Regions from separate parts of the Cohnella sp. LGH genome, predicted to be linked through region 4. Evidence: riboswitches for the same ligand, from Rfam matches in the RefSeq annotation. Region 4 holds a riboswitch; each other region holds the start of a gene.
The links. Region 4 has a riboswitch for cyclic di-AMP ahead of J4772_RS02835 (C40 family peptidase). Riboswitches for the same ligand answer to the same signal wherever they lie in the genome.
Positions count from the first base shown of each region.

Region 1: linked by a shared signal. The riboswitch ahead of J4772_RS15140 (KamA family radical SAM protein) and the one ahead of J4772_RS02835 (C40 family peptidase) in region 4 are both predicted to bind cyclic di-AMP.
Region 2: linked by a shared signal. The riboswitch ahead of J4772_RS24795 (universal stress protein) and the one ahead of J4772_RS02835 (C40 family peptidase) in region 4 are both predicted to bind cyclic di-AMP.
Region 3: linked by a shared signal. The riboswitch ahead of J4772_RS13535 (HAD family hydrolase) and the one ahead of J4772_RS02835 (C40 family peptidase) in region 4 are both predicted to bind cyclic di-AMP.

Region 1 covers NZ_CP072117.1:3,560,685-3,568,129, forward strand. Annotated here, with positions in the region: gene J4772_RS15135 (outer membrane protein assembly factor BamB family protein) at 1-690, opposite strand, end outside; gene J4772_RS15140 (KamA family radical SAM protein) at 903-2,087, opposite strand; cyclic di-AMP (ydaO/yuaA leader) riboswitch at 2,267-2,405, opposite strand; gene J4772_RS15145 (AI-2E family transporter) at 2,527-3,723, shown strand; gene J4772_RS15150 (hypothetical protein) at 4,086-6,707, opposite strand; gene J4772_RS15155 (fumarylacetoacetate hydrolase family protein) at 6,704-7,445, opposite strand, start outside.
Region 2 covers NZ_CP072117.1:5,889,353-5,896,797, forward strand. Annotated here, with positions in the region: gene J4772_RS24780 (ABC transporter permease) at 1-320, opposite strand, end outside; gene J4772_RS24785 (ABC transporter ATP-binding protein) at 320-1,216, opposite strand; gene J4772_RS24790 (TetR/AcrR family transcriptional regulator) at 1,365-1,961, shown strand; cyclic di-AMP (ydaO/yuaA leader) riboswitch at 2,894-3,043, shown strand; gene J4772_RS24795 (universal stress protein) at 3,174-3,593, shown strand; gene J4772_RS24800 (potassium channel family protein) at 3,618-4,280, shown strand; gene J4772_RS24805 (TrkH family potassium uptake protein) at 4,312-5,664, shown strand; gene J4772_RS24810 (TetR/AcrR family transcriptional regulator) at 5,759-6,361, shown strand; gene J4772_RS24815 (ABC transporter ATP-binding protein) at 6,384-7,238, shown strand; gene J4772_RS24820 (fluoroquinolone export ABC transporter permease subunit) at 7,235-7,445, shown strand, end outside.
Region 3 covers NZ_CP072117.1:3,184,282-3,191,726, forward strand. Annotated here, with positions in the region: gene J4772_RS13520 (DUF4085 family protein) at 1-340, shown strand, start outside; gene J4772_RS13525 (response regulator) at 522-1,217, opposite strand; gene J4772_RS13530 (ATP-binding protein) at 1,210-2,769, opposite strand; cyclic di-AMP (ydaO/yuaA leader) riboswitch at 3,149-3,313, shown strand; gene J4772_RS13535 (HAD family hydrolase) at 3,438-3,842, shown strand; gene kdpF (K(+)-transporting ATPase subunit F) at 3,969-4,046, shown strand; gene kdpA (potassium-transporting ATPase subunit KdpA) at 4,091-5,770, shown strand; gene kdpB (potassium-transporting ATPase subunit KdpB) at 5,792-7,445, shown strand, end outside.
Region 4 covers NZ_CP072117.1:710,057-717,501, forward strand. Annotated here, with positions in the region: gene J4772_RS02820 (ABC transporter permease) at 1-464, shown strand, start outside; gene J4772_RS02825 (carbohydrate ABC transporter permease) at 476-1,357, shown strand; gene J4772_RS02830 (glycosyl hydrolase family 28-related protein) at 1,385-3,802, shown strand; gene J4772_RS02835 (C40 family peptidase) at 3,868-4,362, opposite strand; cyclic di-AMP (ydaO/yuaA leader) riboswitch at 4,367-4,506, opposite strand; gene J4772_RS02840 (hypothetical protein) at 4,723-5,538, opposite strand; gene J4772_RS02845 (M1 family metallopeptidase) at 5,555-7,445, opposite strand, start outside.

The DNA.
Region 1 (7,445 bases), 2.9 Mb from region 4:
GCCTACGGTAAGCGTATCGTCATAGCGGTTGAACAGAGCGGAGCCGTCGAACGCCCCCCACCGCCGATAAGCGAAGGAATCGATGCCGTTAACGCGCAGCAGCCGCTTCTGGTCGATCAGGCTATACAGGTTAAATCCGATCGTTCCGTTCTCGGGGATTCCCTCTCCGACGTACAGCAGCGGATACCCGCGCGCATCTACGGACACGCTGCCTTTAATCGGGTTGCCGACCCGGATCGGACTTCTCGTCTCCTCGCCTGTTTCCAGCTCCAGAAAATAGACGTATCCGTCCAAAGAGGCATAGATGACCTCGGTAAAATTCGGCTTGGAACGAAACTTCGGCTTAACGTTCATCGACGCGAGCACTTCCGGCTGCCATTGGACGATCGCCGGCTGTCCCGTCCAGCCCGCTCCGCCGCCCCATGAGCTGCTCTTCGTCTTCTTCTCCCAAGCGATTGCGGGGCGATACGTCTGCATCTCAACGGTCCCGTAAGACGGCGCGCTTCTATCGCCTCCGCCCCGAAAACCGAGTACTCCCGCCACTTCGGTATACATCTCGGGAAATGCTTTCGCCTCCGCGGGCTTGCTGCCGCTCCATTGCCCGGACTGAACCCCCTTCGCTTGCGCAATGCCTTGCGCCGCCAGCAAAATGGCAAGCGCGAATAAGACCGTTTTGCTTCCCAACGCCATCCCTATCCATTCCTCCAATATTGGAATGAATAGATTTTACCTTTCTGCCGTCGAGAAGCTTGTCAAACAGTCAACGAGAAATCGCGGAACCTTTGTCGCATCCGGTAGCAATCAAGCGAAGCGCGCGAATAAGAGCCGCCTCGGCAACACGGAGAGCGACATCGTCGCCCTGCGCGTACACTGGAGGCGGCTCCTGTGGAACCCTTATGGCTTTAACTCGGCACTTCCGCCCTCCGCTCGCGCTTGCGCGGAACATCAGGCAATTCGTTCACGGAGACGACTTCCTTCGTCCGTTTCTGCGGCTTTTTCCAATAGCGCTCGCTCCCCGGAAGATCGTCGAACCAGGCCGCGTCGTCGGGACAATCCAGCATCATGAATTTCCCGTAGTTGCCGTCGCGGGATTGATGATATTTCAGATAGGCTTTGCCGTTCTCGATCGCCAAAATTTCGATTTTGCCCGACGTATGGCTCATAGACAGGCGCACTCTCTTGCCTAAACCGGAGGTACGAGCTTTCGCCTTCTCGACGATATCGTACACTCTAGCTAACGGCAGCACGAAATCGTTGTTGCCCGCCACGGGTCGGTTGATGAAAAAATAGTAGGGCGTTACGCCAGCCCAGCTCAGCCGGTCCAGCAACTCGCCGAGCACCTCAGGATCGTCGTTGATGCCTCTAAGCACAGGCGTCTGGTTAACGACGATCGCTCCGGCGTCGTGCAGCGCTTGGAAGCCTCGTACCGCTTCCGGCGTAATTTCGCGAGGATGATTGATATGAGCCATCACGTAGATGCGCTTGTTCGCGTTGGAAAACTCGCGGATCGTCTCCAGAAGCTCCTCGTCCTCGTAAATCCTCATCGGATTAAAGACAGGGATTTTCGAGCCGAGTCGAATGATCTTCACATGTTCGATTTCGCGTAATCTATGCAAAATCGCGCGCAGTTTAGGCGTGGCAAGGATGAGGCTGTCGCCTCCGGTCAGCAGCACGTTGCTAATCTCAGGATGGTTGGCGATATACTGCAGGCCCGGCTCGATGTCCGAGGTCGCTTCCTTGACGTCGTTGCGGAACAGCCGCTTGCGGAAGCAGTAGCGACAGTAGGCTCCGCACACCTCGGAGACAATCAGCAGCGCCGTCGACGAATACTTGTGCTGGCAGCCTTTGACCACGTAGTTCGTATCCTCGTCCGAAGCGTCCCAACGTCCGTATTCCTCCAGCTCCCCTTCATTCGGAATAACGAGCTTGCGAATCGGATCGTGCGGATCGTTCCAATCGATCAGATTCAAGTAATATTCGTTCACGCGAAACACGAACTTGTCGGTAATCTTCTTCAGCTTCTCACGTTGTTCCTCGGGGATGTGAGAGATCTTTCCGATATCGGTGATATACTTTGGCTGCGCCATGCGGCCTTCCTCCTCCATGTATATTCATTCGAATTCGAGAACGAATCCGTTCCAAGCCCCGCGATACCCCCTTTCGTCCGAACGTTAAATAGACCCTGCGCGCAGTAGACCATCCCTACTGCGGACAAGGGTCCGTAAAGACAGAAAAAGACCCTTAACGGGTCAAAAGAATGAGCAACTTATGACCCATCCAGTGCAAACGAGGTTAGCTGTCGGGCTCGGGATAGATGGTTCCCTACATGAGCAATCCATGATTCGCCCCAAAAGATTGGTTCCCCCGCTTTCCGGAAGTTTCCGGAAACTAAGCGTAACTAAACTATAATTTACAGCTGCCCGCCCTGTCAACCCTGAGAAATTTCATCCGTGAAATTCGGCAGCGGACAAATTTGTCGGACGGCTTTCCCGTCGGTTACAATAGAACAAAGAAGGAGGAAGCCCCATGCAGAGCTCTAGCAAACTATCGGAAGGCATTAAAGGACTGATCGACCGGAAATTTGTTCTGTTCCTCGTCGTCATCCTGTTGATTGGCTTGAATATTTTTATTTTGGACAAGATTTCCTATGTTTTTCATCCGCTGACCGTCGTGCTGGAAACCGTATTCCTACCGTTCCTGTTAGCCGGAGTCGCGTACTACCTCCTTAATCCGATCGTCGACTATTTGGAGCATCGCAAAGTAAAACGCCTTTATTCCATCCTTGGGCTGTACCTTGTCATTATTACGGTACTGACGCTCGTAGTTATGAAAGTCGTCCCCCTGCTCAGCGAGCAAATCGCCAGCCTGATCTCCCAGTTCCCGACCTACACGCAGAACGCGCAGGCCAAGTTCGAGGAACTGATTGGAAACAAGTATTTCAACGAGCTGCAAAGCATGATCGGAATTGATACGGCCAAGCTCACGGACGAGTTCTCCTCGCGCGCTTCGACCCTTCTCAGCAACGCTTGGTCGGGAATAGGCGGGTTGGTAGGCCGAATTACCGAGACGGTGCTGGCGATCATCACGGTTCCCTTCGTCCTGTTCTACCTGCTCAAAGACCGCAAGAAACTGGCCCCGTTCGTGCTTGGATTCGTGCCGACTAAGCTCAGAGGCCGCTCCTTCGGCGTCATGCTGGAGATGAACCATCAGATCAGCTCGTACATTCGCGGCCAGATCATCGTCAGCGCTTGTATCGGCGTGCTGCTGTACATCGGCTATCTCATTATCGGACTGGACTACTCCCTTGTGCTCGCCGTTATCGCCGCTTGTACGAGCATCGTCCCTTATTTGGGCCCGGCAATCGCCATCACTCCCGCGCTGATCGTCGCCATGATGACGTCCCCGATCATGCTCGTGAAAATGATCGTGATTTGGACAATCGTGCAATTGATCGAGGGCAAGTTTATCTCTCCGCAAATTATGGGCAAGACGATGCGGGTTCATCCGATTACGATCATCTTCGTCATTATCGCGGCCGGCAACCTGTTCGGCATGATCGGCATCATTCTCGCCGTTCCCGGGTATGCCATTCTAAAGGTGATCAGCACGCATCTGTTCCGCTGGTTTAAGCGTCGCACGGGACTGTATGAGGAAGCCGTTCCTGCCGCTGACGCCTCCCATGACGCGCCAACAGGCGAAGAAACTCCGCAAAACGCAGACTAGGTAACAAAATCAAGGAGCTGTCTGATAGGCAAAGGTTGCTTGAGATTATCGATACATAAGGTAAGGTGTATATTCCTCCAGTAGATCTAATCATGACCCGCAACATTTCCAATTTATTGGATATTGAACTTTTACGACGGATCTATTTGCACACATGAGTACGAACAGTTTCAGGGAATTATCTGGAAGTGTTGTGGGTTATGATTAGCCCGTAGACTGCCTCATACGCTCCTGAAATCACATTGTAAAGGGTTTACCTATTCGTATTTCAGGAGCGTATAGCAGCATCGGAGGGAGGTATATACACCTATCGATTATCTTCCAGAGCAACTTGAGACGCCTATAAGACAGCCCCCCCTTCGTCACATAGTGTCGATTTGTTGTTCCGCCTGCTGCAGTTCCTCGACAATATAACGGCAATTCAGCGCTTTCTCGCGCAAATCCTGAAGCGTATAGTAATAATGATTGCTCGCTTCAAAACCGATGCGGGAATCTCGAATGACGAGTTCGTACAACTGCAAGGCGTTGCTTGCTTCCTTGTTCGCGATATCGATGAGCTTGCGGCAAGCTTTCGAACGGACGGATGAGCTTCTTGCCTTCAAGTATTTTTGCCGGGCTCTAACGAACTCGATCTGCAGGTATGTGCTGTAGAAATGAAGATAAGCCGCCGATGCGGAAGTCGTCAACTCGTCGAACTCCCGATGTGCCCCAGCAGACAGCCGCTTCCTTGCCGCCTCCAGAAGACGCAGCCCTTTCTTCCACCCTACGGCAAGTTTCTTGAACTGCCCGGCAAATGCGGCATCCGAATAGATACCGCGCCATCGCTCCAGATCGTCGTAAGGATAACCGATCATGGTCGCCTCGAAGCCGGTCGGCTCCAGATGAAGCAGGTTGGCCGGTCCGAAATTTTGCGGTGCGAAGTACAGCACACTTAAATCGAAGGGAAACTCTCGGAACGCGCTACCGAACGCGGCCGAAGCATCTGCGATCGCTTGCCCCGCCTCGCTTCCGAACTTGGCTTGCATCCGTTCGCCAATGCCTGTCTTCTCGCCCGAATCGGTATCCCAATAGTATTCGGATGCAAGCTCCAGGTTAAGCGACGGGTATCCGCCCAATGTCCAACTCAGCATCAAGCCGCTGACCCCTGAATCGCTTAAGCGGATGAGATGCTCCTCGATTAACTGAAAAACGGGCAAGAATGGCACGGCCGAACATTCCCATGTGTTATTAAACTGAACCTTCGCCGCTGTGCGCAAGCCCCGCGCTTGAGCCACTTCCCAGGTCCGCCGCGATTTCTCGCCCGGCCCGACGACGGACATGGAATAGTCGATGACCTGTCCCGAAGAACCGGCCATGTTCGTGGGAATCGCTTCCTCGCTCGTGGACATGACGATTACGTTGTCCGGCAATCCCTCGATCGCGGAACGAATTTCCTGATCATCCCATCCCCAACTTTGCGACCATCCCCATGTCCAGCATACAATTCGCGCTTCGGGTTTTTCTCGAAACGCGCCTTCGGCGATAAGCCCGTTCACTTCCGCAACGACTTCGCCCGGCGTTCGTCGGCTGCAGCGCGGACAATTCGTCTGGCCCCCCACTGCCCGCGAATAACAGTGCGTCCAATTTTCCGACATCGTGATCGTAAACAGGCCGGCCAAACCCGGGACTTCGCGGAAGAGGCGGGCAATCCCGTCGCTCAGCAATTGCTGTACTTCCGGATGCGATGTGCACAGCGTCGCATAGCCGTCCTCCGTATGTCCTTGCCAATCCGGTTTGTCGGCAAAAAAGGACACAGGCATGGAACGGGGTTCATTGCAATACAAGTAAACGCCGATCCCGTACTTCGCAGCACGGTCCGCGAGAAAGCGCAATCCGGCAATCCTTTGCTCCCAATTGAGAGACAGCTCCTTCGGCAACCCGGCTAGCGGAACTAGGTTATAGAGGACGCTTTGCAGCCAAATGCCGTTCACTCCCGCATCGGACAACCGTTCCAGCAAAGCTTCCGGAAAAGGGTCCAATTCCGGCGTCAAAAGCGGATCTCCGTATACGGCGCCGTAGGAGTAGATGATGCGCATATCGAATTTCGTAGTCCGACGGTATTCGCCAGCCATGAGATAAGGCGCATGACCTTCGCACGCTTGCCCGGCCAGCCATTGGAGTCCTCGCATAATCCCGGTTTCGGCCGCTGCCCGAATCGTAAGCGTATCCGTCCCCGCAACGATCAAGTGGTCTTCCGTCAATTGGGATGAATCCGGTACGATTTCGATTCGCATCACCGGATTGATCTCCTCGTTAGGCGAAAAGGCGGAAGCTTTCCGGACGGTCCACTTTGCGCCCCAGGTCCGTTCAAGCTTAGTTACGAATCGTTCCAGCGCGGAATCCAAAACGGGATGGCCGCTCGGCGCTTCGATTGTCCAAGAAATATCCAGTCTGATTTCCCCGTGACCTGGCTCTCTAACACGGACGTTCTCCCTCATAGCCGGCTTGCGATATTGATTGAGAAAATCGAAAGGTTTTTCGGCTTGCCGTCCATCGCTCAAGGCCGCCGTCGATTCCCTGATCAGCCGCGTCCGCTCTTGTTCCGCCTCGTTCAGAACCCGATATTTGACCGACTCCGTCCACGGCTTGAGGCTGCCTAGCTTGATCCATAGGAAATCGTCCTCTTTTAAAGTGAAGGCGAGTCGGTCTTCCGTCCATCCTAGCAGCTCGAGCAATTGCTCGACAGGGAGCAAATGCCAATTGGCGCGAATGATTGTAATATATCCTCTTTCGAGCCATATCGCTTCATTCCCCGTCTGCGAGACCTCAAGCCCCAGGTTCGACGCGGCTTCCCTGATCTGCTCTTCGGAAGCGCCGAGCACCAGAGCCAGTCGCTCTGCTGGCACTAACCCCCAATTTCGCCAAATGACGGCCTGCATTCGCGTAGGAAAATGAGGTGTTGCCAGCGCCTTCTTATCCGGCTCCGTTCGCAAATCGAGAATCATAGCCGCTCACCCGCCCTGGCACGCATCCGATTTTCCAATCTGCCCAGCTTGTCGATTTCCATCGCGATCTCGTCCCCGTCCTTCAGCCATACGCGCTTCTCGGGCGGATAGCCGAAGATGACGCCTTGGGGCGTTCCCGTTAGAATGACGTCCCCCGGATTCAGGGTGATGTAATCGCTAATATAGCTGACCAATTCGTCGCAATAGAAAATCATATCCGACGTATTGGATTGTTGCCGAATCTCGCCGTTTAACCAGCAGCTCAATTCTAGGGAATTCGGATCCCCGACTTCATCGGCCGTGACCAAGTAAGGACCGATCGGGCAGAAGCGATCCAGACTCTTGCCGAGCAGCCATTGATTCGTTCTGAACTGCAAATCCCGGGAAGACAGGTCGTTGGCAATGCAATACCCGAATACGTGGTCCAGCGCTTTATCGCTGGCTACCCCGCTCGCCGTTCGGCCGATGACGATCGCGAGCTCGACTTCGTAATCCCCTTCCTTCACGTAAGAAGGCAGAGGGATCGTCTCGCCGTGAGCGGCTATCGAATTGTTGAATTTATTGAACAGGACGGGGTATTCCGGAATGCTCATCTGGGATTCCGCGGCATGCTCGCGATAATTCAAGCCGACGCAAATGATTTTCCCGGGGCTCGGAACGCATGGTCCGAACGTCAACTCCTCTTCTCTCCTCAGTTCACCGACTTCAATCGCGCTGCGCACATACTCATCGATCCGA
Region 2 (7,445 bases), 3.7 Mb from region 4:
CTCGTATGACGCGCCACGAGCAGAATAGCCATGAGTCCGACTACAAGAGCTGTCAAAAGCAGCATCTGGTGTGCGGTCATGGCCCCGACTGTATAGTTCTCCAGATCACCGGGCCCAAGCATCGCCAGCATGGCAGGGTTGGCCATTGTCAATGCCATAACATCCCTATCTTGCTGTGAACCGTACATTTCGGACAAGGCTGGCGGTACAATGAAGGTGAAAAACACAATGCCGATCATCCATAACGGAATGCGAATTCGGTCAAGCCTCGCGATAAATCCGATCAATCGGCCCGTTCTTGCCCATAACGGATTGTCCATCACCGAACGCCCCCTCCAGTTCCTTCATAATGCCGAATAAACAAGTCTTCGAGCTTAGCCGGCGAGCATTCCAGCTTCACAATGCCGAACTGGCTAAGATGCCGAATGACGTTGTCCATCTCTTCAGTATCCATTTGGAATGACAACTCTTCGCCTTTCTCTTCCAGCTCATAGATACCCTTAAACCGCTCAATGGAAGGAATAGCCTGCTTTGTCTCCACCTTAACGTGTGTACGGGTTAAGTGACGCAATTCACGCAATGTCCCGCTTTCAATGATTTTCCCCTGCCGGATAATCCCGACCTTATCGCACAGGCGCTCCACTTCAGACAAAATATGGCTGGACAGGAGTACGCTTTTCCCTTGCTCTTTGACTGCCATCACACAATCCTGAAATACATTCTCCATCAAGGGGTCCAGCCCGGAGGTAGGTTCATCCAAAATATACAAATCCGCATCAGCAGAAAATGCAGCGATAAGCGCCACCTTCTGCCGGTTACCTTTGGAATAGGTTCGACACTTTTTTGTCGGGTCCAGGTCGAATCGTTGAATAAGCTCTTCTCGTTTGCTTTTATCGCTCCCTCCGCGCAATTTAACAAACAAATCTATGACCTCGCCACCGGTCAAATTGGGCCATAGATTGACGTCGCCAGGCACGTAAGCGAGACGCTTGTGAATCTCAACCGCATCTTTCCATACATCCTTGCCAAACAATTGAGCCTCTCCGGAGGTGGCTCGCAGTATACCAAGAAGCACACGAATCGTCGTCGATTTACCCGCGCCATTAGGGCCAATGAATCCAAAGATTTCCCCGCTGCTCACTTCCAGATTCACACCGTCCAGCGCTGTCGATGCACCAAACTTCTTGGTTAAGTTCCTGACTCGCAACAAAGACATGGTCTCACCCTTCCGTTAATGTTTTGAAATATAGTTATTCATATATTTCATATTATATGATGGCGATTCATTTTACAACATGTTTTGAACTTGGTTAATTGTTATATTTCATAACTTAAGTTAAACTATTTACAGAGAGGTGGATGAAATGGACGGATACCAGAAACGTAGAGACCAGAAAAAAAAGGACATCTTGCGAAGTGCCGTTGATCTGTTTTTGACCTACGGCATCCAGAAAGTGTCCATTGCAGAAATAGCAAGCAAAGCCAACGTATCGCAAGTGACGATTTACAACTATTTCGGAAGCAAACATAATCTTGTTGAAGAAATGCTCGTATTTTATCTCGATCAGATCTGGTCGGAGTATGAAAAAATGCTGACCAACGACATGCCTTTTATCGAAAAGATCAAAAGCGTGATGTTTGCCAAGATCGATTCCGCCAATAATGTGCACCCCGATACCTTTACCCATTTCATGAAAAAGTACGCGACCGGCGTCCCTTACCTGGAAAAGATGATGCAGGAAAAAATCATGCCGGGGCTGATGACGCTAATTGAAGAGGGAAAACAGCAAGGGTATGTCGATCCCGGCCTATCTAATGAATCAATCCTTGTGTTCATTCAAATGTTCAAGGATTATATGCAAAAAGAAGAGGCCTTTCCGCACCTGCAAAAGATGACGGGGGACCTCAATAAATTGTTCTTTTATGGACTTGTCGGAAGCAAACATAATTGGGAGGAATGACTAGTTACCTTGCCGATCGCTCTCCGGTCTTAAACATTTCCCTGATTTTAATCTTGGTTCAGGATGTTAGAAATAGGAGGCATCTCTAGACAATCAGAACTTTCTCCTCGGGATACCGGAATTTCTCCCGACTGTGTTTTTGCGACAATGCAAATGCAAGTGTTGTTCGGTAAAAATAATGTGTTAGACTGATGTCGTTGATTTAGCGCGTTTTTTGAATTGATGAATCGTCAGCTTTTAAAAAATAAGTTTTAGACTGATCAATTAATGAAAGAGCGGCAGACCAAGATTTGATAAATAATGCCTTAGACTGCCGCTGTTGTCATCCAACTAACGTTCTCCGTTAGGTTAAAGATGTTGAACTGTTTTATTGCCATTATTATCAGCCAATATGAAAGACACCAATTTTGGTTTTCCCATCAACATCATATAGCGGGATATCACGACCACCCGAAGGTCTATTCTTCTGTATGGCAAGTGCTTCCTCAGGTGTCTTAAATCAGGTCCCGTTTCATTGGAAGTGGCGTCTGTGTCAGAACCGTATGTCTGTCCGTTCTCAATGCCGAAGTGACTTCGAAAAGAACCTCTTTAAAATCCTGCAATCACCACACTCACGGAAATAACCATGACTGTCAAGGCGCGCATAACATAGATAATACGACCACTACCAGCTCACTATAAACTATAAGTCATAAATCCAAGACCGCCAATCTGATTCAAGTGGGGCAAATCTGAACTTATGAAAAACATAACGAATGATCCCCTTTCCATTGCCCACTCAAAAGAAATTGAAACGTCTTTGCTCTATCTTCGTATTATTACCTGAAAATACCACTACATTCAACCATAACTATGCAAGCAACCCATGATTGATTTCCCGGATCAGCTGTTTACTTTTGAAATTAACTGCTTTATGATAAGTTACAACAATTGTATATTCATCGCTTAATCCTCTTTTGAGGAGCGGGGGAACCAACGAAGCATAATCGCTTCAGGGGTGAATTCTTTCTTTTGCAGAAAGAACGGGGACTCTCAGACCCGAATCCGACAGCTAACCTCGTAGGCGTCATGAGAGAGATCATGAATGCGTCTTTGGTTTGTCCTGACATAGCAATCCGAAGCTTGGCAGCAGAATTTCTCTGCTCCAAGCTTTTTTGTCGTTTCACAGCAATCATTCTGTTACTTTCAAGTTTCAGCAAAGGAGTATAGCCCATGTTAAGCAGTGAGAAAATTATGGTATGTGTGTACCACGGGCCAAACGGAGAACGGCTGATCCGGCGAGGAGGCCGATTAGCTGCCCTTTATCAATGCCCATTGTTCGTACTGCATGTACAGACTGAACAAGAGAATAACCAGATTAGCCAAGACAAAAGTGAGCGCATTCTCCATTGGAAAACGATATCCGAAGAATGCCATGCCACGTTTATGACCAAAACTCGTGGCAATCACAAGGTCTCCGATGTGATAGTCGATACGGCTGAGCAAATTCAAATCACACAATTAATCATCGGGCACCCCGGTATGACACGATGGCAAGAGATTTGGAATGGCTCCATTGTCAATGAACTATTAAAGAAAATTGGAGAAATCGATATTCATATTATCGCCTTTCAAGAGGGTCGGGATAGATAGACATAAGGAAAGGATGTGCTATGCATGAAAAAACAGTTTATAGTGATTGGCCTGGGCCGATTTGGGTCTAGCTTGGTGCACACTTTGATTCAGAATGGTCACGAAGTACTCGCCGTTGATAAGGATGAGCAGCTCGTACAAGACATATCCGGCGTAGCGACTCATGCTGTGCAAGCAGATTGTACAGATGAAGGAGTACTGAAAGAACTGGGCGCACGAAACTTTACCCATGCGATTGTTGCTATCGGAGAAGATCTGCAGGCGAGCATCTTGGCAACCTTGTTGCTTAAAGAATTGCATATACCGAAAATAACGGCCAAAGCTAAAAACGAAATGCATGGGCAAGTTCTAATCAAAGTAGGGGCAGATCATATTGTGTATCCAGAACGAGACATGGCTGCTCGCCTTGGAAATCAATTAAGCTCCGACAATCTGATTGACTACATTGAGTTGTCTCCCGTTCACAATTTGGTTGAACTGAAGGCCCCACCTGCAATGAATGAACAGACTCTTCAACAATTAAATATTCGGGCCAAATACGGATGTACCATTATGGCGATCAAAAAAGGAGTTCATATCAATATTTCACCAAAGGCAGAGGATGAAATTAACACGGGAGATATTCTGGTGATAATCGGCAGTAACACGGATATTCGAGACTTGGAAGAAGACTATGAACAGAAATGAAGATCGTATGCATAGCCGTTCTCTTTTCACTATGCTTGTCGCCATCGTAAATCGGCTGAAAACACGAACAAGCCCTCCCCAACTCATCTTGATGATCTTTTTTTGCTTGATCTGGGTAGGCGCTTTGCTTCTAATGCTCCCCTATTCATCATCATCCGGCCAATCGATCGGCCTGCTGAATGCCCTCTTTACGGCAACCTCCGCCATTTGTGTCAATGGCCTGGTTGTCGTGGATACGGGAAGTGTGTTCTCTACCTTCGGGCAAATCGTCATTATGATGCTCATTCAGGTCGGCGGCCTTGGCTTTATGACCGTCGGCGTAATGGTGGCTATCATGATCGGCAAAAGGATCGGTCTTCGCCAAAGGCTGATCATTCAGCAGGCCACGCATTCGACATCATCGCAAGGCTTGGTCAAATTGTCGATCTTTATGGTGCTTATCGCATTTGCATTTGAGGCAATGGCGACATTGGTACTCACCTTGCGTTGGCAAGCCGATATGGGTTGGGGTCAAGCTGCTTATTATGCGCTCTTTCATTCCATTTCAGCGTTTAACAATGCGGGCTTCGCTTTATGGTCGGACAGTTTATCTCCATTTGTTGGCGACCCTGTAGTCAACATCACCGTCATCCTGCTGTTTATTATCGGGGGGCTTGGCTATATTGTCGTCGTGGATGTTTTTCGCAAACGTTCATGGCGCAAATTATCCCTGCATGCCAAAGTTGTCTTGCTTGGTTCCGGTATTTTGTTTGCCGCGGGCTTCTGCTTGATCTACCTGTTGGAAAGCTGGAACCCCGCAACCTTCGGCTCCTTGTCTGCCGGGGAGCGGATATGGGCCGCCTTATTCCAGGGGGCTACGCCCAGAAGCTCCGGGTTTAATACTATAGACATTGGCAGTATGTTGGCCGCGTCGCAATTCCTGATCATCATTTTAATGTTCATTGGTGCAGCTTCCGGTGGAACAGGTGGAGGCATTAAAGTCAATACGATGTTTGTGCTCGTACTTGCAACCATTAATACGTTCCGCGGCGGCGGGCAAATTCACGCCTTCGAGCGCAAAATTGCCATCGAGACGGTCATGCGCGCATTGGCTGTTGTGATCAGTTCCCTTGCGGTAGTCCTTTTGGTCTCCCTTCTTCTGACGATTTCAGAAGGAATGCTGGAGGAGCACTTTCTGGAGATACTCTTTGAGGCCACCTCGGCCTTTAGTACAACCGGATTATCCATGGGCCTCACAAGCGATTTGTCTCCGCTTGGCAAAATCATCGTGACCATTACCATGTATGCCGGTCGTTTGGGTCCCCTTACACTGGCCTTTGCTTTAGCCCAAAAAAAACGTTCTTCCAAAATCGGTTATCCCGAGGATCATATTCTGATTGGCTAGACAGGAGCGGACTTCCGCTCCTATTATTTTTAGCTTGCATCATTTTAATGAATGAAATATAATTTTATTCATACATTCACTAAGAGGTGCCTTTATGCCAAGAAAATTTGATGACAATGAAAAGAACAGAATTCATAACAAATTGCTGGATGCCGGATATGAATTGTTTTCACAGTATGGATTTAAAAAAACAAGCGTCAGTGATATTGCTAAAGCTTCCGGCATTGCTTCCGGGACTTTCTATTCCTTCTATGCTAGTAAAGAAGAACTGTTCTTCGCCTTAATGGAGCAAGAAGAGCAGCGCATTCAACACAGCCTGCTTCAGCAGCTCCACAGCGCTCTCGTGAACAAGGAAGCGTTTATCGTTTTTTTAAAGCAATCTCTGGAACTGATCATCGACAATCCAATTTTGAAAGAAGTGCTCTTGCCTGAGCAACTTGAGTCCATCATCCGCAAAGTGCCCGCTTCCCAGTGGGAAGGCAACTACGCTGGAGACGTCGAGAAGCTCGGGCCGCTTATCGTAGAATGGCAATCACGCAACGTTGTGCGCGCCGACCTGGAGCCCGCGCTGATTGTCAATCTCATTCGTTCGCTGGTTCTGCTTTCGCTGCAAAAAAAAGCGATTGGCAATTTTTCGGATACTTTCGAGCATTTAGCAACTTCGGTTGCACAATACTTAACGACCACTGACCATTAATTAACCCTACGAGGTGAACGATATGATCGAGGCGACCCATTTAGCCTATGTCTATCCTGCTGCCAAACGTCCTGTCCTGGATGGACTTCACTTTCACATCCAGAAAGGAGAAATCTTTGGATTTCTTGGACCTTCCGGGGCTGGAAAAAGCACAACGCAGCAAATTCTTATCGGGAAACTAAAGAAATATAGCGGCTCAGCTCGAGTGCTAGGCCAGGAAATTCGCTCAGCGAATGCAGCGTTTTATGAACGCATTGGCGTCGCTTATGAATTCCCTCATTTCTACAATCGCTTTACGGCGCTTGAGAATCTGCAGCACTTCCGTTCTCTTTATCGGAATCAACTGACCAATCCGGTTGCGTTGCTGAAGCAGGTCGGGCTGGAGGATGCCGCCCACAAAAAAGTAGAAAGCTTTTCCAAAGGCATGAAAATGAGGCTTAATTATTGCCGTTCCGTTCTAAACAATCCGGAGCTGTTGTTTCTCGACGAGCCGACTTCTGGTCTCGACCCCGTACATGTCGACAATCTGAAACGCCTAATCGAAGCCAGACGCCAAGCCGGAGCGACAATTGTCATTACGACCCATAACATGCAAGCCGCCGAGCAGCTATGCGACAGGGTGGCTTTTATGATGGACGGGCAAATCCGCTTTATTGACTCGCCCCGAAACTTAAAGTTGCTGAGCGGCGAACGAAAAGTACGTGTGGAATACGAGCTTGGAGAAAAGCGAGCGACGGAGGATTTTCCAATAGAGGGTATCGGGGTAAATGAGCGTTACCTGTCACTCATTCGCTCGCATCGAATCGTAACCATGCATACGTTGGAAGCATCGCTTGAAGACATCTTTATCGCCGCTGCTGGAAGCAAAACGCCATGAGGTTATCGCGACTGGTTTGGTTCGATGTCTGCTATCAATGGCGGCATCGCTATTATCTGGTCTATCTGATCGTCTGCTCCGTGTACGTTGGCATTTTGCACGCGATCCCGGATTCCTACGCTGAGCACGTACTTGTATTGCTCACCTTTTCCGATCCATCAGCGCTCGGGCTATTGCTTGCCGGCAGTATCCTTCTGCTTGAACGGG
Region 3 (7,445 bases), 2.5 Mb from region 4:
CTACTACAACTCCATAAAAGGCTCGCTCTCCGAGAGTGTTATGCAATTGTTTGAAAAGACATTACACGATGCTCAAGTAATTTCGATTGAGATACCTTCGAAGGATACGTTCATCATGACATTGGACTGTAGAGGGGGCTATCATTATTTAACGGATGTCAGGCTAACCTTTACGGGAGTGAGAAGTTTACAGCCTACAAGCTTAAGTGTAGAGAGCGTGTGGCTTTGTGATGAAGTTTATCTCACAGAAACAGGTTTTGAACTTCATGTGCTATTAGATAGTCCTTTAATAGAGTTCACGATCTTAGGTGAAAACGTGAATATTGAGGTTATTTCATAAATCATAGTGACGTTAACCGGAAACGATAGCCCAAGGCTGCAGATATGTCTGCAGCCTGTTTGGGTTTGATTTGGTTTTCGGAGAAACGAATCGAATACGAAATTTCACTAACACGCAATTGATTTCGTTTAAATATCCGTCTGGCAAGCTGGATTCCCGAACATATCTGGTTCTGAACTCTTTAATCCCGAGACAGAAAGCGATAACCGATTCCCGGCTCCGTAAGGATAAATTTGGGTTGGGTCGAGTCTTCCTCCAGCTTTTTACGCAAATGCCCGATGTACACCCGCAAGTAGTGGCTTTCGGTCTCGCTGTGATTGCTGCCCCATACTTGTTGGAGCAGCTGCCGCTGAGTAACGACCTTCCCGGCATTGGAGGCGAGAATTTTCAGAAGGTCGTACTCGGTTGGCGTAAGCTTTACGCGTTCGCCGTTTAATTCCACGATTCGTTGCGACAGATCGAGGGTTAATTCTCCGATCTGGAGGACGGGCTCATTTGTCGATTTGGCGACATGCCTTAGTGCCACACGAATTCTGGCGACCAGTTCTCCCATGCTGAACGGTTTTGTAACGTAATCGTCGGCACCGTTATCCAGCGCAAAGATTTTGTCTTCCTCCCTATCCTTAGCTGTAAGCACAATGACGGGAACGCTCGACCAATCCCGAATGCGCTCCAGTACCTCCATGCCGGAGAGATCCGGCAATCCGAGATCGAGGATGATCAAATCCGGATGAATTAAGGACGCTTGTAGCACGCCTTCTTCTCCGGTAGACGCTTCGTGAATCGCAAATTGATGAGCTTGTAAGGTCACTTTAAGCAGCTTCCGAATTTGAGGCTCGTCATCGACGATCAAAATACGTGCTCCGTTCTCATTCATGTTTTTCGCTCTCCGTTTCCTCAGGCATTGCATACATTCCGTTTGGGTCGAGTAAAGGAAGCGTAATTGTCATTACGGTCCCTGTTGGTTCATTGCGACGGCCCGTAATCGATCCATTGTGGAGCTCAACGATTCCTTTGCAAATCGCCAATCCCAATCCTGTACCAGTCACTTGTTTGGTCGCATCGGCGCGATAAAATTTTTCGAACATCCGCATGTATTCCTCATCAGAGAGCCTGATCCCCTGATCGGATATGGAGATCAAAAGGGCATTGTTTTCCGACGATACCTCTATGTCGATATCACTGTAATCCGGACTATATTTAATCGCATTACTGACTATATTGACCAATACTTGCTCAAGAAGCACTTCATCGCCTAACACCATAGGGGTATTGGGCGGAAGCTGTACCCGCAGCCGCCGATGCTGCTGAAAATCTTTAACTTGCGCAAGCGTAACGCCGATCAGATCCTCCATGTCGCACCAATTTTTTCTAAGACGCAACATACCGCTTTCCAATTGCACCATGCTGAGAAGGTTGATTACGAGTCGGTTCATACGAAGCGCGCCATCCCGAATGGTGATGAGCAGTTCCATCCGGTCCTCCGAAGTAAAAAGGTTGTCTCCCGCGATCAGACCGGTTGACGAGCCGATTATGGCTGCTAGCGGGGTTCGCAGTTCATGAGAAACGGAATCCAGAATAGCTGTACGAAGTCGTTCCGATTCAGCCGACAAATGAGCGATTTTCGCCTCTTCAGCCAACTTCACGCGAGCGATGGCGCTGGCCGCCAATCCGCCTATCGCTTCCATCATTTGCTGCTGTTCGGTCGTGAATCCTTTAGTCCAATCTCTCATATTAAGCGCCAGAACGCCATATACGCGGTCTTCGGTTCTCAACGGGAGGTAATAGCCTGGAGCATCTCTTAAAGTGTTGGACCCGTATCCGGCTGCTTCGCCGTCATCGAACGCCAGCTTCGCAATTACCTGCTCTGCTTTACTCTGCCCCCAATCGCTAAGAGAATCGGAACGGTGGGTCAGCACCAGATTGTTCCGATCATCCGGCAAGTAAATCGCAATTTCCGTGCCAATGGTCTGAGAGACATGGAGGGAGACATTATCCAGCAAAGCGTGGATGTCCGTAATGGCGCTCATCTGCTTGCTCAGCGCATAGAGCGAAGCAGTGTGCGCCTCTTTCTGTTTGGAATAAAGCAGCTGCTGCTTCAGCCTTGCCGCAAGACTGGAGGTCAACGCGGCAACGGCCAAAAAAACGCAAAATGAAATGAGATAACGCAAGTCTGCCACGGTGAAGCTCAGCTTTGGCGGAATGAAGAAAAAATCGAGCGCCAGAACAGCCGCGATTGCCGTATAGATTGCCGGACGTAACCCCCAATACACGGCACTGACGAGCACAGGAAATAAATAGATCAGCGCTATATTGACCAAATCGATCGCAAGTACGAGCGGGTGCAAGGCCACTGTCATGAGGGCGATCAGCAGCGTGATGCTTGCATAAGACCACCACGACCTCCATAAAGCTCGAATAATTCGCACGACTTCCCCCGTCCCCCCGTCCATATTCCAGTATTCTGCTCTATTAGATTACTGTAAAAAAGGGATAAAATAAACCGTTTAGAGGTGTAAAAATACTATAAAAATGGATGTAAAACTGCACAATAAAGAGAATACACGAGATAATCGAAGATTATTTCCATATAAATCGTTGTAACCAATGAATTTTACCGAAATCCATTCATTTTGAACCGTGCGCTGCTTTACAGGTTTTATGGCTAGGAGTACGATACGGCCATGATGCGTGGAGCTCCACACAGAAATTGCTTCTTCGGAGAGGATGATGAAGCTTGTAAGCCCAGTCGCGACGCAGAGAGCGATCAGTTGCGTTTTAATTATGCCATTTTATGAAAAGTATTTTCAAATTTAGACGCTGAATCCTTAAACGAAAAGGATCGGGGGAACCGACAGGATCCGAAATCGGCTCCATGGGGTGAATCGTTCGGCACTTAACCGTTCCGAGCGTAGGGCGACTCTCACGCCCGAATCCGGCAGCTAACCTCGTAAGCGTATCGGGAGAGGCAACACTTTTCGCGAGCCGACATCAGACTAGCGTTTTGGTCGAAGAAGCCGCGGGCAAAGGTTCCTCTGTGCCCAAAGCTTCTTTTTTGTTGCCTTCTTCCGATATCCGGGAAGGAGGAACCGAACCTATGGAACAACGTCATATCCTGATTGCCGCACCGAACGAGGCGGGTAAAAGATTTATCAAGCTCCTTCGAATTCATCGGATTCCAGTAGCGGTGCTGACGAATAACGGCAGGGAAGAGAGGGAGCTAAGAGGCCTTGGAGTAGACTGTATACTCCGCGTAGACACCGTCTCAATTAAGGAAAATTCTGTACCTTCGTTCCCGATCGGTCGTGTATTCATTTTCGAATCAAGTTTACCGCTAAGTTGTCAGTACTTGCTGCTGCTCGCCAATTGGTCTTGTAAGGCGATTACGGTCGTAACCGGCGCATCGCATCCCGAAGTGATTTACAGAAAGCTAGGCGCTTCTTATATCGTGCATACGCAAGCCAACGATGTCGGATTTTTGCTCGGAAGTTGGACGGATTAATCGTAAAGGACGTGTAGAGATGATGGATCTATGGATGATTTTAACCTTGGTCGCTTCCTTCGCCCTAGTCGCCGGGTTTATCGTCTGGTGCGACAGATCGATCGACGAAACGGAAGGGGAAAGCTCATGACAATCGTATTGATTTTTACGGGAGCGTTGTTCATTTATCTCGTTTATGCACTGCTTCACCCTGACAAATTTTAGAGGGACTTCGCACGCAGTCGATCGAGCCACAAGGAGGAACGGCTATGGATATTTTGCAAATTGTCGTTGTGATCGGCATTCTGATGCTGATCGCGAAACCGCTCGGGAACTACATGTACCATGTGTTCTCGAACGAATCCAACCGTACGGACAAAGTGTTTGGTCCGTTTGAAAAACTGATTTTTAGGATCATTGGGCTAAATAATAGAGTCGGAATGAGCTGGAAAAAATATGCGCTCAGCTTCGTTTTGACCAATATGGTTTTGGTTGCCTTATGTTACGCGATGCTTCGCGTGCAGACCGGACTGCCGTTAAACCCGAACGACATCGGCAATATGGAGCCGACGCTCGTGATAAATACGATCATCAGCTTTATGACCAATACGAATCTTCAGCACTACAGCGGCGAAACCGGTTTGACCTATTTCTCGCAAATGGCGGTCATCATGATGATGATGTTTACATCGGCGGCCACCGGTTTGTCAGTGGCAGTCGCTTTCGTCAGAGGGATCACCAGCAAAGGGAACACGCTCGGTAATTTCTTCGAGGATTTCGTCAAAGCCCATACCCGGATCTTCTTCCCATTAGCGATCATCGTTACTTTGGCATTGGTTGCGCTGCAAGTGCCGCAAACCTTGGACCCGACCTTGTCATTAACGACTCTGGAGGGCTCGGTTCAGCAAATTGCGATCGGTCCGGTCGCCTCGCTTGAGTCGATCAAACATTTAGGCACCAATGGAGGCGGTTTTTTCGGAGCGAACTCCTCGCATCCGTTCGAGAATCCGAACGGGTTGACGAACGTCATCGAAATGATTTCGATGTGGTCGCTCTCTGCCGGTCTTCCATTCATGTACGGCAGATTCGCCAAAAGTAAAAAGCAGGGCTGGGTTATTTTTTCGGCGATGATGATTTTGTTCCTCGTATTCCTGACGATCGCTTATACGGCCGAGAAAAGCGGCAATCCGGCCCTGAATGCACTGGGCATCGACGCTTCGCAGGGTAGCATGGAAGGAAAGGAAGTACGCTTCGGCATCGCCCAATCCGCCTTGTTCACAACCGTTACGACGGCGGCGACAACGGGAACGGTCAACAACATGCACGATACGCTGACGCCGCTTGGCGGTCTTGTGCCCCTTGCCGAAATGATGCTAAACGTCGTGTTCGGAGGCAAAGGTGTCGGATTGATCAATATGCTGATGTACGCGATTCTCGCCGTCTTCATCTGCGGCTTGATGGTCGGGCGTACGCCGGAGTTTCTCGGTCGGAAGATCGAGCCCCGTGAGATGAAGCTGATCGCGATCGTCATTTTGGCGCATCCGTTCATCATTCTCGCACCGACGGCGATCGCTTTCCTCACCGATCTGGGCAAAGGCGCCATAACGAATCCCGGATTTCACGGCATCACGCAGGTGCTGTATGAATATACGTCATCCGCGGCTAACAACGGTTCCGGATTCGAGGGGCTGGCCGACAATACTCCATTCTGGAACATCTCGACCGGTCTGGTTATGTTCTTCGGCCGATATGTCTCAATGATTGCAATGCTTGCGGTTGCCGGGTCGCTAACCCGCAAGCAATGGGTGCCGGAGACAAGCGGAACATTCCGCACGGACAACGCATTGTTCACCTTCTTATTGATCGGTACCGTAATTCTGATAGGAGCGCTGACTTTCTTGCCGGTCATCGTTCTGGGTCCGATCGCCGAGTACTTGACTATCCGCTAATGGAAACGGGGAGAAGCCGCAATGAATGACAATCGTAAGAAAAGCTTGTTCACAGGACCGTTGGTGTCCCAAGCAATCAAAGCGAGCTTCATTAAGCTGAATCCGGTCAGCATGATGAAAAATCCGGTGATGTTCATCGTCGAGATCGGCACGATTATAGTGCTGCTGATGACGATCTTCCCAGGCTACTTCGATTCGGAGGACCGAATCGGCTTTAATCTGGCCGTGTTCCTGATTTTGCTGTTCACGGTGCTCTTTGCCAACTTTGCCGAAGCGCTGGCGGAGGGAAGAGGGAAAGCGCAGGCCGATACGCTCAAGAAGACGAAAAAAGAAATTACCGCCAACAAAGTGGTCGGCAACGGCATCAAGACGGTTCCGTCCACCGAGCTGCGCAAAGGGGATATCGTCGTCGTCTCGCAAGGCGAGATGATTCCAGGGGACGGCGAGGTGATCGAAGGCCTCGCTTCCGTCGACGAATCGGCGATTACCGGGGAGTCCGCGCCGGTCATTAAAGAGGCGGGCGGAGACTTTAACTCCGTCACCGGCGGCACTCGCGTCGTTAGCGACAGCATCCGGGTGAGAATCACAAGCGATCCCGGAGAAACGTTTATTGATCGGATGATCGCGCTCGTCGAAGGCGCGAAACGGCAAAAGACGCCGAACGAAATCGCACTGAACACGCTGCTTATCAGCTTGACGCTGATCTTTCTTATCGTGGTCGTCACGCTTGGGCCGATCGCCTCCTTCGTAGGCGTCGATCTGGAAGTTCCGGTACTGATCGCGCTGCTCGTCTGCCTCATCCCGACAACGATCGGAGGGCTGCTGTCGGCAATCGGCATCGCAGGGATGGACCGGGTTACCCAATTCAATGTGCTGGCGATGTCGGGAAAAGCGGTAGAAGCGGCAGGCGATATTAACACGATGATTTTAGATAAAACAGGAACGATAACCTTCGGAAATCGGATGGCCAGCGAGATCGTTCCGGTTGGCAAAGCAAGCGGCGACGATACGGCCGCCTGGGCCGCGATTGCGTCGCTGCACGACGAGACGCCGGAAGGGCGTTCGGTGCTCGACTGGATGAAAAGAAACGGTAAATCATACGATGCCGCGCTTGGCGACGGCGGAATCTTCGTCGAGTTCAAAGCGGAAACCCGGATGAGCGGCATCGATTTGAAGGACGGGCGGCAAGTGCGCAAGGGAGCGGTCGATTCCATCCGCAAATGGGTCAGCGCTCAAGGCGGTACGATCCCCGATAATTTGGGCAAGGAAACCGATCGCATCGCTTCGCTGGGCGGCACGCCGTTGGCCGTAGCTGTAGATAAGCAAATCTTTGGACTGATTTACTTGAAGGATACGGTAAAGCCCGGCATGCGAGAGCGGTTCGACCAGCTTCGCGCCATGGGAATCAAGACGGTCATGTGTACGGGAGACAATCCGTTGACGGCCGCGACGATCGCGAAAGAGGCCGGAGTCGACGACTTTATTGCCGAGAGCAAGCCCGAGGATAAAATCGCGGTCATCCGACGCGAACAGGCCGATGGCAAACTCGTCGCCATGACCGGCGACGGTACGAACGACGCTCCGGCGCTGGCGCAAGCGGATGTCGGGCTCGCGATGAACAGCGGAACGACGGCGGCCAAAGAAGCGGCAAATATGGTCGATCTGGACTCGGACC
Region 4 (7,445 bases):
GCATCAAACCGATCTTTTTCTTAGGCAGCAACGACTGGTTTCCTTATACGATGGTGATTTCGGATGTCTGGAAGGAATTCGGCTTCGCGACGATCGTATATTTGGCCGCATTGACCGGCATCGATCCGCAGCAATACGAGGCGGCAATCATCGATGGGGCGAGCCGTTGGAAGCAGACTTGGCACGTTACGCTGCCGGGCATGCGGATGATTATCGTGCTGATGGTTGTGCTGAGCCTCGGGAACGTGCTGAACGCCGGCTTCGACCAGATCGTGAACCTGTACAGCGCCCAAGTATACGCGAGCGGCGATATCATCGACACGCTGGTTTATCGGCTCGGGCTGCAGCAAGCCCAATACGGCGTTGCGACCGCGGTCGGGTTGTTCAAATCGGTCGTATCGTTCCTGTTCATCTCTGTCGCGTATTACGCGGCTTACAAATTGGCGGATTACCGCATCTTCTAGGAGGAATCTACGTGCTTGGACAATCGACGGGCGCCAGGCTATTCTCCGCGTTTAATGCGGTTTTCCTGATCGCCTTATCGCTGCTGTGCATCGCGCCGCTCGTCCATATCGCCGCCGTATCGCTCAGCTCAAGTTCGGCCGTGACCGCGGGGTGGGTGAGGTTCTGGCCGGTCGATTTTACGCTGGACTCTTATCGGTTCGTGATGACGCGGGGGGAAATCTGGAGCTCCATGTGGGTGACGTTGCAGCGGGTGGCTCTCGGCGGCGGATTGAATTTGCTGCTGACGATTCTGATCGCCTACCCGTTATCGAAGGAGTCGGCTACATTCCGCTCGAGAACCGGGTATGCCTGGTTTTTCTTTTTTACGATGCTGTTCTCCGGAGGGCTTATTCCGTGGTACATGGTTATCCGCCAGCTTGAGCTGCTGGATTCAATCTGGGCGCTGGTGCTCCCGGCGGGCGTGCCGGTCTTCAACGTCGTGCTGATGCTGAACTTCTTCCGCCAACTGCCCAAGGAGCTGGAGGAAGCGGCATTCATGGACGGGGCCGGGCATTGGACCACGTTGTGGAAAATCTATTTGCCCGCCGCATTGCCCGCTCTGGCTACCGTATCGTTGTTTGCGGTCGTCTGGCATTGGAACAGCTGGTTTGACGGGCTCATCCTCATGAACCGTCCTGAGCATTATCCGTTGCAGAGCTACCTGCAGACGGTCATTATGCAGCGGGACATGACGTTCATCCAGCATTTAAGCCGAGCCGAGCTCGCGATCGTATCGGACCGCACGATTAAATCGGCGCAAATTCTGATCGCGACGCTGCCGATCGTGTTCGTTTATCCGTTCCTGCAAAGGTTTTTCGTAAAAGGAATCGTGCTCGGAAGCGTAAAAGGTTAACCAATTACCAGAATCGAGGGGAAACGAATGAAAAAGTTCGCGATTTGGTTTACGGTTTTGGCGTTGCTGTTGACTGGTTATGGGCTGCGCGGCAGCGGGGTTGCCTCCGCGGCTGAAACGGTACTGCTGTCGGAGGGCTTCGAGAGCGGGACGATGACCGGCTCGAAGCTGACGCTCGGAGCGCCCTACGGCAGTCTGACGTCCGCCGCGACGGAGAAGCTGGCCGGTGCATATTCCGTCAAGGGCTCGAGTGCGAACGGCCAGCAATGGGCGGAGTTTCTGAAGCTTGAACAGGGGGAGCTTCCGCTTACGCCGCAGAAAACGTATACGGTCAGCTTCAAGTATCGCGTTCTGACCCCGGAGCCTGCGGGAGAGTTCTTCTATCTCTACGGAAAGCTGGACGGCACTGGCGAAACGGTAGGGTTTAACTTCAACGGCGCAGGGGAGGTCGTCTGGCGGACCGAGCAGCTTGCGACCGACCACGTCCGAGTGACCGGGCAAGCCTCCGAGCGGCTGGCGCAAATGAGCTTTACCGCCAAGGGGAGCGGGGACTATGCTTGGGTATTCGGCATTCACAACGGCGGAGCTCTCGTCGTCGACGACATCAAAATAAGGGAAGGCGGATTAGAAGCGCTTCCGCCGGAACCCGTCGACACGGCTGCTCCGGAAGGATTCGAGAACGGGCAAACGACCGGCACCGTGTGGACAACGCTGAATGGCGGAGCGGTCTCTAACGATGCGGACAAGCGAATTAACGGACAATACGTCGTCAAAGCGTCGGCGGGAACGACGGAGGAGTGGAAGGAGTTTCTGACTTCGGATTCCGAGAAGCTGAAGCTGACGGCGAATACCCAGTATACGATAACGTTTAAGTACAAAGCGTTCGCAGCGGAGCCCGTGGACGGCTTCTACTACTTGTATGCAAAATCCGCATCGACGGGGACAGTATCCGGCTTTAACTTCAGCGGCGGACATGATGTACTATGGCGAAGCTCGGACGTAGCGGCCGGGGATGCTCAGATTGTCGACCGCGGCCAATACCGGGTAGCGAGGCTGACCTTCACGACGGGCGCGGCCGACGATTATGCGTTGACCTGGGGCATTCGCAAGGGAGGCGGGATCGCCATCGACGATATTTCTGTCGCTCGCGGCAGCGTTCCGATTCCAACCTCCGGAGAGTACCGGATCGGCTATGCTAACGTGGCGGATTATGGAGCGATCCCGGACGATGGAATGGACGACACTGCGGCGTTCAAACAAGCGATCGCCACCGGGAAGAGTGTCTTCGTACCTGCGGGAACCTATCATATTAAAGAGACGCTGCAGATTCAGAATCAGAACTTCGTCGGCTCGGGCATGTTCGTCTCCCGACTTATCGCCTCTAACGCCAATCCGAAGGCTCCGATTCTGAAGGCGGGAAGAACATCGGTCGTTGCGGACCTTGCTTTAGGTTTCGACAGCGGCTTGATCACGAATCAAGAAGCGATGGGCGACCGCGTCGGCATCTACACGGCGGCGCAATGGTCGCTGCAACGGGGCTCGACGGTTCGCAACGTCAGGATCGAGAATGTGGGAACGGCCATCTACAGCCCGAACGGGGAAGGGGCCGAGTCGTTCTCGGTCACTTACGATACATTGGAAATCGAGAACTTCTCGTATCGGGGAATCGATTTCCGTTCGACGATCCGTACGGGCAACGTGTTCAATAACATTTATTTGAAGTCGGATCGTCCGAACGTCGACGTTCCCTTCGCCTTGACCGGAGAAGAGAGCGAGACGGTCATCAATCAGTTGAACGTTGAGCATACGAAGGTCAACACAGCTGTACTGTTGGAAGGCGTCTATGCTTTGGCGGCTTCGACATTCCATATCGAAGGAGTCACCTTGCGAAATGCGAATACGGGATACGTTACGGTCAATAACAGCTCCGGTTCAATCGAAAGCCTCTCGGTCTACTATTCCCCGATTGAGAAGAGCGGCGTGAGCATCGTCCGGGTCGGCAACAATCGTTACGGAACGGGCATGTCGTCCTTCGAGCCGGAGTCCGTCGGGTATTTGCGGATCGGAACGTTGCATGTCAAAGGACTGAACGACCCCAACGCTCAATTGCATGGAGCGAAGACAGGAGGCCTCGCCCGCGCGGATGCGGCCGGGTTCGTCTTCTTCGACAGAGCGGCGAACGCCCTGGGCGAGTATTCGGTTCAGCTCGACAATTACGTCTGGTATTCGTTCCAGAACGACCGGAACGTCTATACGCAGTTCCCGGTCGATCCTAACGGCCGAATCTCATTTTTGAAGCTCGGAGCGCTTCCGCTTGTCGGGACGACGGCCAAACGTCCGCTCCACCGAATGATCGCTGGGGTTACGACCTATTACGATACGAATTTGCGTCAATTGCTCCTTTGGGACGGTTCGACATGGATTTCGCTGAACGCGGCCCCCTGACGAAAGATAAAAGAAGTACCGCCACCCAGAGGATGGCGGTACTTCTTTTATGCTCGTGTTCAGGATTACTGTTTTGCGACTGCCTCGGCTTCGATTTCCGTTGCGATCTTCTCATAGGTATCATCGCTGAGGAAACGGCGAGCGCCCAGATAACGTTTCGCGTAGTACTTATCGTCGAGAGAGGTAATCGTTACGCCCTTGGAAGCGGCGTGAGCAAACTTGTTCTTGCCGATGTAGATTCCGACGTGAGAGACGCCGCTACCGCTCGTATTGAAGAATACGAGGTCCCCTGCGCGCAATTCATCGTCGGAAATCTTCGAGCTCTTCTCCCAGCCGTACAGATCCCGCGAAGTGCGAGGCAGGTCGATGCCGAGTTGATCGAAGACGTACCCGGTGAAGCCGGAGCAATCGAAGCCCTTCGGGGTCGTTCCTCCGTACTTGTAATCGGTTCCGATCAGCGGCTCGATCGCATTGTCGAGCTTGGAGCTCGCGAATACGCTGCCGACCTGAAAAGCCAAGAGCAGTGCAAGACCAAACAAGAAAACTGACACTTTACGCAAAACCGGCGACTCCTTCCAATGCCTACGAGGTTAGCTTAAGGGTTCGGTAGAAGGTCCCCTATGGCTCCTTTGAAGCAAAGCCAACTCACCCGAAAAGATGGTTCCCCCGTTCCCCGTTTCACGGGAACTCGGCATTTTAAGATTTCTTCAGCTTTATATATTCGGTTATCCTGACGAATTTCCTGCAACTTTTATATTAGAATTCCTTAATCTAGGGACGGACATCGCGTGCGGATATCCTCCTTTCGTCCCAGATTTATCTCGCCGATAATAACGCCAAACCCCGGTCGCGGCCATAATGCGGCGCAACCGGGGGAATGTCCCGGGAGGAATATTGTCGATTGTCGGGACCTGATAAGCTTACGATTTCGCGTCGCCCCATACCTGATGCTGGGAGGCGGCAGTCCACAGCTTGAGCAAGGAGCGCACGAAATGAAAAGCTTGATGCAGCGCCACGGCCAGAAAACCGGACCAGAGCAAGGAGACCGCCCAAGCTGCGGCGGACACGGCCAGACCGATTCCGACCATGATTAACGTGATGCCGAGCAGAGGGAAGGCTCGGCGCAGCGCCAGCCCCAGACTGCTTAACGCTCCTTCTTGCGCAGCCGCTCCGAACTGCATGAACAGACAGAACAGGTGAACGACTAAGCCGTATAGCAGCCAGCAGGCCGCGTAAGGGAGCAGTTCCAGCAGCCAATCCGTCAAGGAGGGCTCTGCAAAAAACCGGCTTTTGGCCATCGGCAGCAGCCATGCGGCAGGAAGAGCCACGAGCGCGCTTTCCATCCAATAGAGCAGGGTTACCGGCTTCCATGCTCTGCGAACTCCCGATAGTACCCGCGTTCCTTCCTCCTCGGCGGAGTGACGGAAGGAGTAGAACAGACCGGCATTGATCAGAGGGGTCAGCACCATTCTCAGGAGAAGCAGCCCGCCAAGCAGCCATAGCGTATCGTCGATGAGGTCGGTCTTCAGCAGGCGGAACTGGGCTTCGATCAGAAACAGGTGTGCGGCGTCGGAGTTCGGATGTTCGTCCGGATAACGCGCGATTACGGGCGTTACGATTGAATCGACGAACCGATACAGGAAAAATCCCCAGAGCAAGCGGTACAGGAACAGGAGAACCAATACATATTTATGCCGGACGGTCATGTCCCATCCCATTTTTAGTCGTTTGCGCATTTTCTTCCTTTCCCCCCTACCAAGCCAAAGCTCCGAACAAGCCTTCTATGATTTGGGCGATGCCGGCTGTATATCGGGTACGCTGCTGCGGCGGAACCTCGGCTTTGAGATAATTGTTGATTTTGCGATTGTCGAGCACGATATGATTGCCGGGATCGATCGCCGCATAGAGCAGCGGGGAGGCCGATTCCAGCTTAAGCTGCACATGGGTCTGAACGCCGTCCCATATTTTGCGCATCGAATGGCCGTCCTGGAATTGCAACCATACCGACACGGGCTCGGGGCTGCCTCCGCTGCGCCGGAGCAGGACGATGCTTTCGTAGCCGTTGTCCGTCTGTCTTGTCTGGATCGCTTCCACCGAGAAATCCGCCATTTCTCCTTTTTGCACATACGCCCTGAAGAAGTCGTCCCACTTTTCTTTCGTAACCGTCTCTACGACTTTCTGGAAGTCCTGAAACGAGGGGTGCTTGAACTTGTGCTTCTGGAAGTAGGTGCGCATAATCTTGCTCATCGTTTTGTCTCCCACTTGACGCTCCAGCGCGGAGAGTACGAGCTTGCCTCTCATGTAGACGTTCTCGGCGTATCTGTCGGAGGAACTGAACTTCCAGGAAGAGAGGTTCAGCGGCTCGGGATGAGTCATATAGCTGGCTTCGACCGGAAGGTTGGGCAGCACTCCGTAAATGCTGGACATCAGCTTATCCTCGGTATAGGACGTAAAGCCTTCGTCCAGCCAAGCCTCCTCGAATTCGTTGGAGGCCACAAGCCCGTACCAGTACTGATGCGCAATCTCATGGACCAGAGTTCGCTCCAACTCGTAGCCGGGATTGTCGTCTTGTGCGGCCGCTCCGGTAACGAGAGTGGGATATTCCATCCCGCCGGCGCCGTTGCCGCTTGCCGGAGGAATGACAACGGAGAGCGTGGAGTAGGGATATTCTCCGTACCATTGACCCAGCTTGGCCAACGCAGACTTGGCGGCATGCATGTAACGATCCTTCAAATGCTGATGAAGAGGGTCTAGATAAAGCTTGATCCGCACACCGGGAATGCCGGGCGAGGAGAACGAATCCTCCACGTAGACGAAGTCCGGAGAAGCCGACCAAGCGAAATCGTGCACGTCGTCGGCGTAGAACTGGAAGCTTTTGCGTCCGCCGGTTACCGCCGGAGTCTTCGTAAGGAAGCCGGTAGCCGCTACCTTGTAGCCATCCGGAACGTTGATGCGTACGCTGTAGATGCCGAAGTCCGCATAAAACTCGGAGTCTCCGTGATACTGGTGCAGATTCCAGCCTTCCGAGGAGCGCCCTCGTGTACCGGCCGTTTCGTAGACGGGGATTTTGGGAAACCATTGTCCCGCCATAACGAAGTTTCCGGTTTTGCCCATGCGCGCGAACACGTCGGGCAACTGCACCGTGAACTTCATGCGCAAGGTGACGGACTCGCCGGGTTTGACAGGCTCGGGCAGTCTGAAGGTCGCCAAGGTGCGATCGGTTCGATTGCCGTCGTCGGGCTGCGCATAATGAACTCTGGGAAGCAGCGTTTCTCCTTCTTCCGTGGTTAGAGCGTTGAGCTCCATCCCGCCGTAGCTGCCATCCTTCATTTTATCTCCTCTAAGTTGGCCGCCCGATTCGCGCAAAAACGTGCTGCCGGGCGAGAACGCGTTGGGATATAGATGAAGGTACATTTCGGAGACGAGTTTGCGCCCCGGGTTTTTCCAGGTCACAATCTGTTCTCCTTGCAGAGTCCCGCTATTCTCATCGAGCGAGACGGCAATATGATATTCCGTTATGCGATTGCTGAGCACGGCGGCCTGCGGTTTCTGCGGAGCGTCCGGTCCGGGGCCTGGCCCCGGCTCTGATTTGGCGTCGATCGCGGGCGGGACGACGGCAAGCTCGGACAAGGATGACGCAGGC